3 regions of the Methylobacterium sp. Leaf94 genome follow, and region 1 is predicted to be linked to each of the others. Evidence: predicted binding sites of a transcription regulator. Region 1 holds the regulator's gene; each other region holds the start of a gene.
What was found. The regulator LexA, encoded in region 1, represses DNA repair genes until DNA is damaged. The targets are predictions, from matches to a motif close to TGTTCNNNNTGTGTTCNG.
Positions count from the first base shown of each region.

Region 2: the regulator LexA is predicted to act here: its motif matches at 2,003-2,020, upstream of ASG63_RS03810 (ImuA family protein).
Region 3: the regulator LexA is predicted to act here: its motif matches at 1,761-1,778, upstream of dinB (DNA polymerase IV).

Region 1 covers NZ_LMRM01000014.1:24,266-27,537, reverse strand. Annotated here, with positions in the region: gene ASG63_RS10730 (ComEC/Rec2 family competence protein) at 1-1,754, shown strand, start outside; gene lexA (transcriptional repressor LexA) at 1,748-2,500, opposite strand; gene ASG63_RS10720 (DUF937 domain-containing protein) at 2,854-3,272, opposite strand, start outside.
Region 2 covers NZ_LMRM01000004.1:60,564-63,835, forward strand. Annotated here, with positions in the region: gene ASG63_RS03795 (N-acetylmuramoyl-L-alanine amidase) at 1-60, opposite strand, end outside; gene ASG63_RS03800 (molecular chaperone DjiA) at 57-782, opposite strand; gene ASG63_RS03805 (collagen-like protein) at 940-1,815, opposite strand; gene ASG63_RS03810 (ImuA family protein) at 2,046-2,888, shown strand; gene ASG63_RS03815 (Y-family DNA polymerase) at 2,785-3,272, shown strand, end outside.
Region 3 covers NZ_LMRM01000010.1:17,085-20,356, reverse strand. Annotated here, with positions in the region: gene ASG63_RS07350 (alpha/beta fold hydrolase) at 1-251, opposite strand, end outside; gene ASG63_RS07345 (hypothetical protein) at 431-1,585, opposite strand; gene dinB (DNA polymerase IV) at 1,811-2,899, shown strand; gene ASG63_RS07335 (MFS transporter) at 2,922-3,272, opposite strand, start outside.

The DNA of each region.
Region 1 (3,272 bases):
ACCGCATCGCCGCGACCGCGCGCCTGCTTCCGCCGCCGGAAGCCGCCCGCCCCGGAGGCTACGATTTCGCCCGGGATGCCTTCTTCCGTGAGATCGGCGCGGTGGGCTCCCTCGTCGGCAAGGTCGACCTGCGACCGCCGGCCGAGAGCGCGGACTGGCAGATCCGCCTCGCGGCCGCCGTCGACGCGGCCCGCAACGCCCTGACGCGCCGCATCACCGACGCCAACGGCGGACAGGCCGGGGCGGTGGCGGCGGCCCTGGTGACGGGCAAGCGCGGCCTGATCAGCCCCGAGACCAACGACATCCTGCGCGCCGCCGGCATCTACCACGTCGTCTCGATCTCGGGCCTTCACATGGTCCTGGCGGCCGGCGTGGTGTTCTGGCTCGTGCGGGCGCTCCTGGCCCTCGTTCCGTTCGCGGCGCTGCACTGGCCGATCAAGAAGATCGCCGCTGCCGTCGCCATGGTGGGCGTGACGGCCTACTGCGTCTTCTCCGGCTGGGACATCGCCGCCGAGCGCTCGCTGATCATGACCCTCGTGATGCTCGGCGCGATCCTGGTCGATCGCCCGGCGCTCAGCATGCGAAACCTGGCCCTCGCCGCCCTGATCGCCCTGGCCCGCGAGCCGGACGGCCTCCTCGGCCCGAGCTTCCAGATGTCGTTCGCGGCGGTGGCCGGCCTGATCGCCTGCGCGCCGCTGATCGCCGGACGCGGGCGGCAGCGCGACGGTGCCGGCCTGCTCCCCCGGATCTTCGCCCTGGCGTCCGCGGCGGTCTTCGGCACCCTGGCCACGACGCTCGTGGCCCAGATCGCCACCGCGCCCTTCGCCACCTACCACTTCCAGACGGTGCAGCCCTTCGGGCTGGTGGGCAACGCGCTCACCCTGCCGCTGGTCTCCCTGGCGGTGATGCCGTCAGCGGTTCTGGGCATCCTCGCCTATCCGTTCGCGCTGGATCAGCCGGTCTGGTGGGCCATGGGCCTGGCGGTGCGGGGGATGCTGACCATCTCGACCTGGATCGCGGGCTTCGGCAACGCCGTCGTCGTGGTCCCGGCCTTCGGCACGGGGGCCCTCGGCCTCCTGGCCGCCGCCCTGATCGTCCTGACGCTCCCGGCCTCGTCGCTGCGCTGGCTCGGCCTCATTCCGGCAGCGATCGGCATCGCCTGTGCGGCTGCCCCGGATCGCTACGACATCTACGTCGATCGGGAGGGGGCGGGCGCCGCCATCCGCGAGCGCAACGGGCGGCTCGCCACCCTTGGCCGGCCGCCCCCCTTCGTGCTCGCGCAATGGCTCAAGGCCGATGGAGACGACCGACGGGTGCAGGACGTCACGAGGTTCGAGGGCGCGCGCTGCGATCGCCTGGGCTGTACCCTGACCACACCCGACGGCCGCGTGCTCGCCCTGACCACCGACAAGCGTGCCCTCGGAGAGGACTGCGCCAGGGCCGACATCCTGATCACCCGGCAATCCGCGCCCGGGGGCTGCGCCGCATCTATCGTCATCGACCGGAATTTCCTGGGATCCCACGGTGCGACCGCAATTCGCCTCACCCGCGATGGGCCGTCCCTCGCCACCGCGAAGCAATTCGGGGATGTCGTGCCCTGGCGTGCGACGCCTTTGCGCAAGCCGGTGGACCCGCCGGGAACGTCCTTGCCATCTTCGACACCGCCGGCGTCGGTCTTACCGGAAATCCCCGATCGCACCCGCGACCCGTCGGATCCGTCCGGCGATGAACCGGACGGGGACCCCCTTCAGTAGCGGCGCACCAGGCTGACGAGACGTCCCTGGATCTGCACCCGATCCGGGCCGAGGACCCGCGTCTCGTAGGCCGGATTCGCCGCTTCCAGGGCGATGGACGATCCACGCCGGCGCAGGCGCTTCAGGGTCGCCTCCTCGTCGTCGATGAGGGCCACGATGATGTCGCCCGTGTTGGCGGTGTCCTGCTTGCGGATGACCACCAGGTCGCCGTCGAGGATCCCGGCATCGACCATCGAATCGCCGCGCACCTCCAGGGCGTAATGCTCGCCGCCGGCCAGGAAATCTGGCGACATCGTCACCGAATGGCTCTGTTCCTGGATGGCCGAGATGGGCGTACCGGCCGCGATCCGACCCATCACCGGGATGGTCACGGCCCGACCGCTCTCGTCGGTGGCCTGCGTGGTCGGCAGTCGGGACACCGATGCGCCGGCCGGCAGGCCCTTGCCCTTGCCGCCTTCGACCACGCTCGGCGTGAAGCGGCGAACCTCGGAGGCCGGAGCGGCGCGCGGGGCGCCCGCATTCCCCCCGAGGCTCTCCGGCATCCGGATCACCTCGATGGCCCGCGCCCTGTTGGGCAGCCGGCGCAGAAAGCCGCGCTCCTCCAGGGCCGTGATCAGGCGGTGAATGCCCGACTTCGACTTCAGGTCGAGGGCGTCCTTCATCTCGTCGAACGACGGGGGAACGCCGCTCTCGCGCATCCGAAGCTGGATGAACTGGAGCAGGTCCAGCTGCTTACGCGTCAACATGCGGGACACTCTTCGTTAGCGCCACGGATCGCGGCGGGTGGCACTAGAAACAAACCACGAACACGTTAAACGTTCCGTAAGTGTTCTGCAAGGGTTCCCATCTCAAGCCTCCCGGGCGCGATCCGTTCGATCCCCTCGGCAAGGGCGGATCCGGGCGTCGCCCGAGCGCCACGCCGGCCTGCCGCTGCGGCCATCGCTGCGATTGAGTGGTGCCCCGATCCGACGAATGAGTTGGACGGCCGGCGTCTAGACCGGTCGGCAGGGCGCCCGGGCGCAGCGCCCTCGGGTCGATGGCCCGGCGACGATCGGTTCTCTGCCGTCCTCTGCCGGCGTCGCCGACGGCGGGTCTTCGGCTAGCGCTGCCCGGTGCGCCCTGCCTTGGGCCGGTCACCCGAACCGTTGCCGCCCGTCTCGGTGGGATTGCGGGGATCCTGCCAGAAGGTATCGAACAGGCGCTGCATCGCGCGGGCGTTCTCCTGCTGCACCTCCAGGCCCGTCTGGAACATCTGCTGCATCACGTCGAAGGGCGCTTCCGTGGCCGACCTGTCCGGCGCGGCGGACTCCGGCCGGGGCGAAGCCGCGAGCCACGTCGACGCCGCACGCGGTCGCGCCTGGGGCGAGGGCGTCGCGGGCTTCGGGGTCTTGGCGCCGGAGTTCAGGAACGCCTGCATCATCTCCGACCAGGCATTGGGCGGGAAGCCGAAGGGGTTCGCCTCGGCGCGCGGGGCCGGCGCCGCGGCAGGCGGCTGGTTGATCATGACGTGGACGATCC
Region 2 (3,272 bases), on a different contig from region 1:
GCCGTGATTTGGCGACGGGTGGACGCTGGTGGCGACGGCGCTCTCGGGCGTCGGTTTCACGTGAGGCCCCGTTCGGCGCTGATCCGGTCATAGGCGGCGTTGATGGCCGCGAGCCGGCGGGTGGCGATGGCCACCGCCTCCGGCGGCAGGCCGCGCGCGATGGCCCGGTCGGGATGGTTCTCCCGCACCAGGGCCCGGTGGGCGGCCTTCAGCCCGGCATCGTCGACGTCGTGGTCGAGGCCGAGGACGAGGTAGGGATCGTCGGAGAGCCGGACGTGGCGGGCGGCGATGCGGCGGAACGCGGCCTCGTCGTAGCCGAAGGTCTCCGCCACCGCCCGCAGGTAGCGCTCCTCCGCCTCGTGGATGGCGCCGTCGGCCTTGGCGATGTGGAACAGGCCGTCGAGGACGTCCTCCAGCAGGGCCGGCTCATCGTGGAAGGTGGTGGCCAATTGCCGGGCATAGGCCTCGAAGCCGTTCGCGGTGCCCTTGGCGAGGTCGAACAGGCGCTGCACGCCGGGCCGGGCGCGCTCGTCCACCTGCACCACCTTGGCGAAGGCCTCCACCTCGGCCTGCGTCACCACGCCGTCGGATTTGGCCATCTTGGCGGCCAGGGCCACGAGGCCGGTGGTGAAGACCACGTCGCGCGGCGTGGTGCCGAACAGCGCGCCCTCGCGGTCGACCAGGAAGTGCCCGGCCACCCCACCGACGAGGCCGCCGAGGGGACCGCCGATGGCGAGGCCGAGGCCGGCCCCGCCGAGCTTGCCCCAGATGCCCAGGGTCATCGGACGACCCCGCGGGTGCAGGGAACGGGGCTGGCAGGGGCAAGGAGCATGGACGGTATCGACACGGGTGGGATCGACTTCGGCGCGAAACGAAGCGCGTCCTTACACCGGACGGCTCCGTTTCGGCGAGGGGCGATCGCCCGGGTCGTTCGTCCCCTCAGCGCCGGGCGCAGAGGCCGACGAGGCCCTGGCTCTCAGTGGGGCAGGCCGCGCTCAAGGTTCCGTCGGCGCCCGCCGTCACGATGGCGCTGCCGCCCTTCAGGCAGAGGGCCGAGGCGAGGATCTCGGTGCCCTCGCAGGTGATCGCGCAGCCCGAGGCCGGGCAGGTGTCCTGGCGCACCACACGGAACGGGGATGCGGGTGCGGCGGCCGCCAGGGCGGCCTGACCGGGCTCGCCCTTCTGACCCGCCGGGCCGCGCTCGCCGGCCGGCCCCTTCGCGCCCGTCTCGCCCTTCGGTCCGGCGTCCCCCTTCGGACCCGTCTCTCCCTTGGGGCCGGGTTCCCCCTTCGGTCCGGCCTGGCCCTTGGCACCCGGCTCGCCCTTGGCACCCGGCTCGCCCTTGGGCCCCTGGGGACCGGGCAAGCCGGCGACGCCCTGCGGGCCGGCGGGGCCGGTCTCGCCCTTGTCACCCGTGTCGCCCTTCTGCCCCGTCTCGCCCTTCGGGCCGGGCTGGCCGGCGGGGCCGCAATTGGCGATGACCGCCTCGCGCTCGTCCTCGCCCGCCTTCAGGGTGGCGATGCAGTTGGTGGGCACGTAAGGCAGGCGGAAGACGAAGCGGCCCCGGCTGTCGGCGATGATCGAGATGTCCTCGTCGAGCACCACCACGGTGCCGGGCTTGCGCACGCTGCCGGAGATGCGCAGGTCCCCGTTCTCGAAGCGGGCATCGTAGACCTGGATCGGCTGCGACACGACCTGGGGCCGGCGCGCCTTGGCCTCGCCCCGGGGCTGGGCCGCCGTCTGCGCGGCGGCGGGGAGGCCGCCCGCGACGGTGATCAGGCCCGACAGGACCACGAGGGCACGAGCGAAACGCATGGAGTTCTCCCGGCTGATCCGCGTCTTGTGCGCGGCGGTGAGGAGTGCTGCCCTGCCCTCGCTATAGGGTCAAGCGCGGCGGATCGGCCGGCCCGGAAACCATCGTCCACAAGCGTCCACAGCCGTCCACAGGCCAAGTCCCTGTGGGCAGGCGAAATTCCGAATCCCCCCGGAAACCGATTGAGTGTGTTCCTGTTTTGTTCTTAGCGTAGCGGGATGGAGCGGAGCCGATGAGACAGAGCCCTGAAGACCCTCCCGATGCCGAGACCGAGACTTTGCCGGCGGATCCGCCAAATCCGGATGCCGCGAATCCGGGTGCGCCCCCGGATCTGGCGGCCCTGCGCGCCCTCGTGGCCGATCGCGGAGGCGCATCCGTCCTCAGGGGCGCCCTGCCCCTCGGCATCCACGACGTCGATACGCGCCTCGCACAGGGCGGCCTCGCCCTCGGTCAGTTGCACGAGATCGCCCCGGCGCAGGCGGGCGACGAGCCGGCGGCGCTGGGCTTCGCCCTTGCGCTGGTGGCGCGCCACCTCGCCCGGGTGCGCGGCGAGGCCCTGCTCGTGGCTGGCCGGGGGCATCCCCTCCCCTACGGGCACGGGCTGGCCGGGCTCGGCCTCGATCCCGGCCGCCTGCTGCTGTTCGAGGTGGCGAGCGACGGGGACGCCTACCGGGCCCTGGAGGAATCCCTGCGCGCGCAGGGGCTGGCGGCCGTGGCGGGCCTCATCGATGCCGCCCTGCCCCTCGCCCAGAGCCGCCGGCTCCACCTCGCGGCGGCCCGGACCGACCTGCTCCTCCTTGTCCTGAGGCCGCCGGAGGCGGAGAGCCCCAACGTGGCGGCGACACGCTGGCGGGTCGCCGCCGGCAAGGCCCTGCGCGACCGCTTCGGCTGCATCGAGCGGCCGTGCTGGCAGGTGACCCTCGACCGGAGCCGCAATGGGCGGACCGGACATTGGCTTCTGGAGTGGGATCATGCCGCGCATCGTTTCGGTCTGGCTGGAGCACTGGCCGGTCACGCGGCTGAGGCGGACGCAGGCGCCGTCCGTCCCGAGCGGCGCGCCCAGCGCTCGGGCTGACGGCGACCGCGACAGCGGCCCGATGGTCGTGGCCGCCATGGAGACCAACGGCCTGCGCCTGGTGGCGGTGGATTCCGCCGCCCGCGCCCTCGGCCTCGTGCCCGGTGAAACCCTGGCCCGGGCCCGCGCCCGGATCGGGACGCCGGTCGCCGTCCATCCGGCCGATCCGGAGGCCGACGCCGCCGCCTTGCACCGCCTCTGCCTGTGGGCCAAGCGCTACACGCCCGTCGTCGCTCCCTACGGCCCGGCGGAGGGCGGCGACGGGTTCTTCCTCGACATCGCGGGGGCGAGCCACCTGTTCGGCGGCGAGGCCGCGCTGCTGGAAGACCTCGCCCGGCGGCTGTCGACCCGCGACATGCCGGCCCGGATCGCCCTCGCCGACAC
Region 3 (3,272 bases), on a different contig from region 1:
GGTCGATCCGAGTCGCCGTAGCCGCGCAGGTCGGGGGCGACCACCGGATGGCCGGCCTCCCGAAGCCGGGGCGCCACCGCGTGCCAGGTGGCGTGGGTCTGCGGATGCCCATGCTGGAGCAGCACCGGCAGACGCGGCCCGCCCGGGGACAGGGCGACCCGGAGGCGCAGGTCGGGCAGCGTCGCGTCGGCGAGGTCGAAGCCCGACAGGAACGGACACGGCCCGCGGCTGAGGAGAGCGATCGGCGGCATGGTGTCCCCGGAAACGTCGCGGACAGGGTTCGACCGTCCCGGCGCCGCAGCTGTGCCGTCGGTGCCGGGCAGGGATTCGGTCCGCGGCGAGGATGGCACAGGCGGCGCGCGGCGGCGAGACTGCCGCGCCCGTGCCGGGCCGGCCATCGGGGGCGGCTGCGTCGGGGGGACCGCGCGTCTCAGCCCTTCCAGTTCTTCAAGGCCCCGAACGGGCTCAGCGCCGGGTCGGCCGCCGGCGGGTTCAGCACCGGCTCGACCTGCGCGATGGCGTCCGCCAGGGAGAAGGCCGAGCCGCTGGTCAGCTTGCCGCCGGCGGCATCCTTGTGGCCGCCGCCGCGAAAGCGCCGCGCGCCTTCCAGGGCGGTCTCGTTGTTGGAGCGGAAGGACATGGTTCCCGCCCGCTGCACGTTGAGCACGCGCTTGGCCCGGCCGCTCTCCATGATCAGGTCCGAGACCCGCTGGAAGGTGCCGGAATCGAGGCCGAAGGACATCAGCGTGCCGTCCGAGAGGGGATGGAACAGGTCCGAGCGGGCTAGCACCCGGGCGATGCGCATGCGGGTGGTGAGGGTGCGGTCGTCGCCTTCGTCCTCTGCGAGGTAGCCGTCGAGGATCGCCTTGCGCAGGGCCGGCACCTGGCCCTCGATCACGGCCGGGGAGGCGCCCTCGCCAAGGAGGCGGGCTGCGCCGAGGAGGAGGTCGCCGACGAACCGGTCGTGCCAGGGATGCCCGATGGGCACGAGGTTCGAGACGTTGTCCCAGAACATCTCGTCGAGGCTCAGGCCGTTGCGGAAGGCCCGCCGGTCCTTGCGCCACAGATCGACGGCATCGACCGCCGTCACCAGGGCGCCGAGGATCGGATCCGCGCCGGTCTCGCGGGTCGCGTAGAGGACCCGGTGCTCGTAGGCCATGCGGGTGGCGCAGCAGGCCTCGTCGATGAGTACGACGATGTTCGGATCTTCCAGGTCGAAGCGCTGCAGACTCGGCGCCGCGGGATCGGCCTGCGGCGCGAGGCCCTGCTCGCGCAGCTGGTCGACCGAGGAGGCGTGGTGATCGAGGACGACGAGGCGGTGGCGCGCCGTCGGATCTCGGCGGCGGTTCAGGGCGGCGAAGTTGCGAATGAAGGTCACGGCCACCGCCTCGAGGCCGAGGTCGGTCATCACGATCATTTCCGGGGCGGACGCCTTGCCGAGGCGCTTCAGCTCGGTCTCGACCACCGGCCCGACATCGGAATAGCGCGGCACGTGCACGATGCGGGCGACCTCGGCGAACTGGCCGACCACCGTGGAGGCGCCGTAGCCGTCGAGGTCGTGGTGGGTGATCTGGGTGATGTTCAAGAACCTGTCCTCGGGCGAATCGCCAAGCGCGGGCTTCGGCTGTCCTGGGCGCCCTTATGCTGCACGCCCCGGTCCACGGCGAGCCCCCGCGCGGTGAGCCGCGGCGAGGCTGCGTCGGTTCCGCGGTGGATCGAGACCCGTCAGGGCTTGATTCCCGTGCCCGGACCGGGATTCTGCGAACAGACCACGAACACCAGCGACAGAACGATCGGAGGAACGTCCGCGATGGACCCGGACGACGCGGGCGCGATCCGCAAGATCATCCATATCGACATGGACGCCTTCTACGCCTCGGTGGAGCAGCGCGACGACCCGGCGTTGCGGGGCCGCCCGGTCGCGGTGGGCGGATCGCGCGAGCGCGGCGTGGTGGCGGCGGCGAGCTACGAGGCGCGGGCCTTCGGCGTCCGCTCGGCCATGCCCTCCGTCACGGCGCGCCGGCTCTGCCCCGACCTGGTCTTCGTCAAGCCGCGCTTCGAGGTCTACCGGGGGATCTCGGAGCAAATCCGGGCGGTCTTCGCCGAGCATACCGACCTGATCGAGCCCGTCGCCCTCGACGAGGCCTATCTCGACGTGACGGAGAATCGGCAGCGTCTGCCGACCGCCACCGCGGTGGCCCGCGCGATCCGGGCCTCGATCCGCGCGCAGACCGGCCTCGTGGCCTCGGCGGGCGTCTCCTACAACAAGTTCCTGGCCAAGGTGGCGTCCGACTTCCGCAAGCCCGACGCCCTGTTCGTGATCACCCCCGCCATGGGGCCGGCCTTCGTCGAGGACCTGCCGATCGGGCGCTTCCACGGGATCGGCCCCGTCACCGAAGCGCGGATGAAGGCGCTCGGCATCCTGACCGGACGCGACCTGCGCGCCCTCAGCCTGGAGACCCTGACGAAGCGGTTCGGCGCCTCGGCGCCCTACTATTATGGGGTGTCGCGGGGCATCGACGTCCGTCCGGTCCGGGCGAACCGGATTCGGAAATCCATCGGCGCCGAAAACACCTTCTCGGAGGACTCTGCCGATTACGGGGTGCTCGCGGGGCGCCTGGCGCCGATCCTCGACAAGGTCTGGGGCGCCGCCACCGCGAGGGAGGTCCGGGCCCGCACGGTGACGCTCAAGGTGAAGTTCGCGGATTTCGAGCAGATCACCCGGGCCCGCTCGCTGCCCGGCTTCGTCCCGGACCGCGCCGTCCTGGAGGAAACCGTTCTGGTCCTCCTGCGCGACCTGTTCCCCCTGCGGCGCAGCGTCCGCCTCCTCGGCGTCTCCCTCTCCGCCCTGGAACACGGCCCCGCGCCCGAGCCGCGCCAGCTCGGCCTCGGATTGTAGAGGCGCGCCCGGTTCCCCGGCGTCAGGGACACGCCGCCACGCCGGCGACGCGCCGGCTGCGCCGCAGAACGAGGAGGAAAGCGAGGCCGACCGCCGCCATTGCTGACCCCGCCACCGAGACCGCCGGATAGCCTCCGCCGAGGTCGATCACGAGGCCGCCGAGGGCCGCACCGATGGCGTTGCCGAGGTTGAACGCGCCGATGTTCAGGGCCGAGGCGAGGTTGGGCGCCTCGCCGGCCTCCGCCATCACCCGCATCTGTAGGGGCGGCACCAGGGCGAAGCTCGCGACGCCCCAGAGCAGGATGAGCGGAGCGGCGACCCAGCGCGAGTCCATCCCGACGGCGAACACCCCGAGCAGCAGAACCAGGGCCAC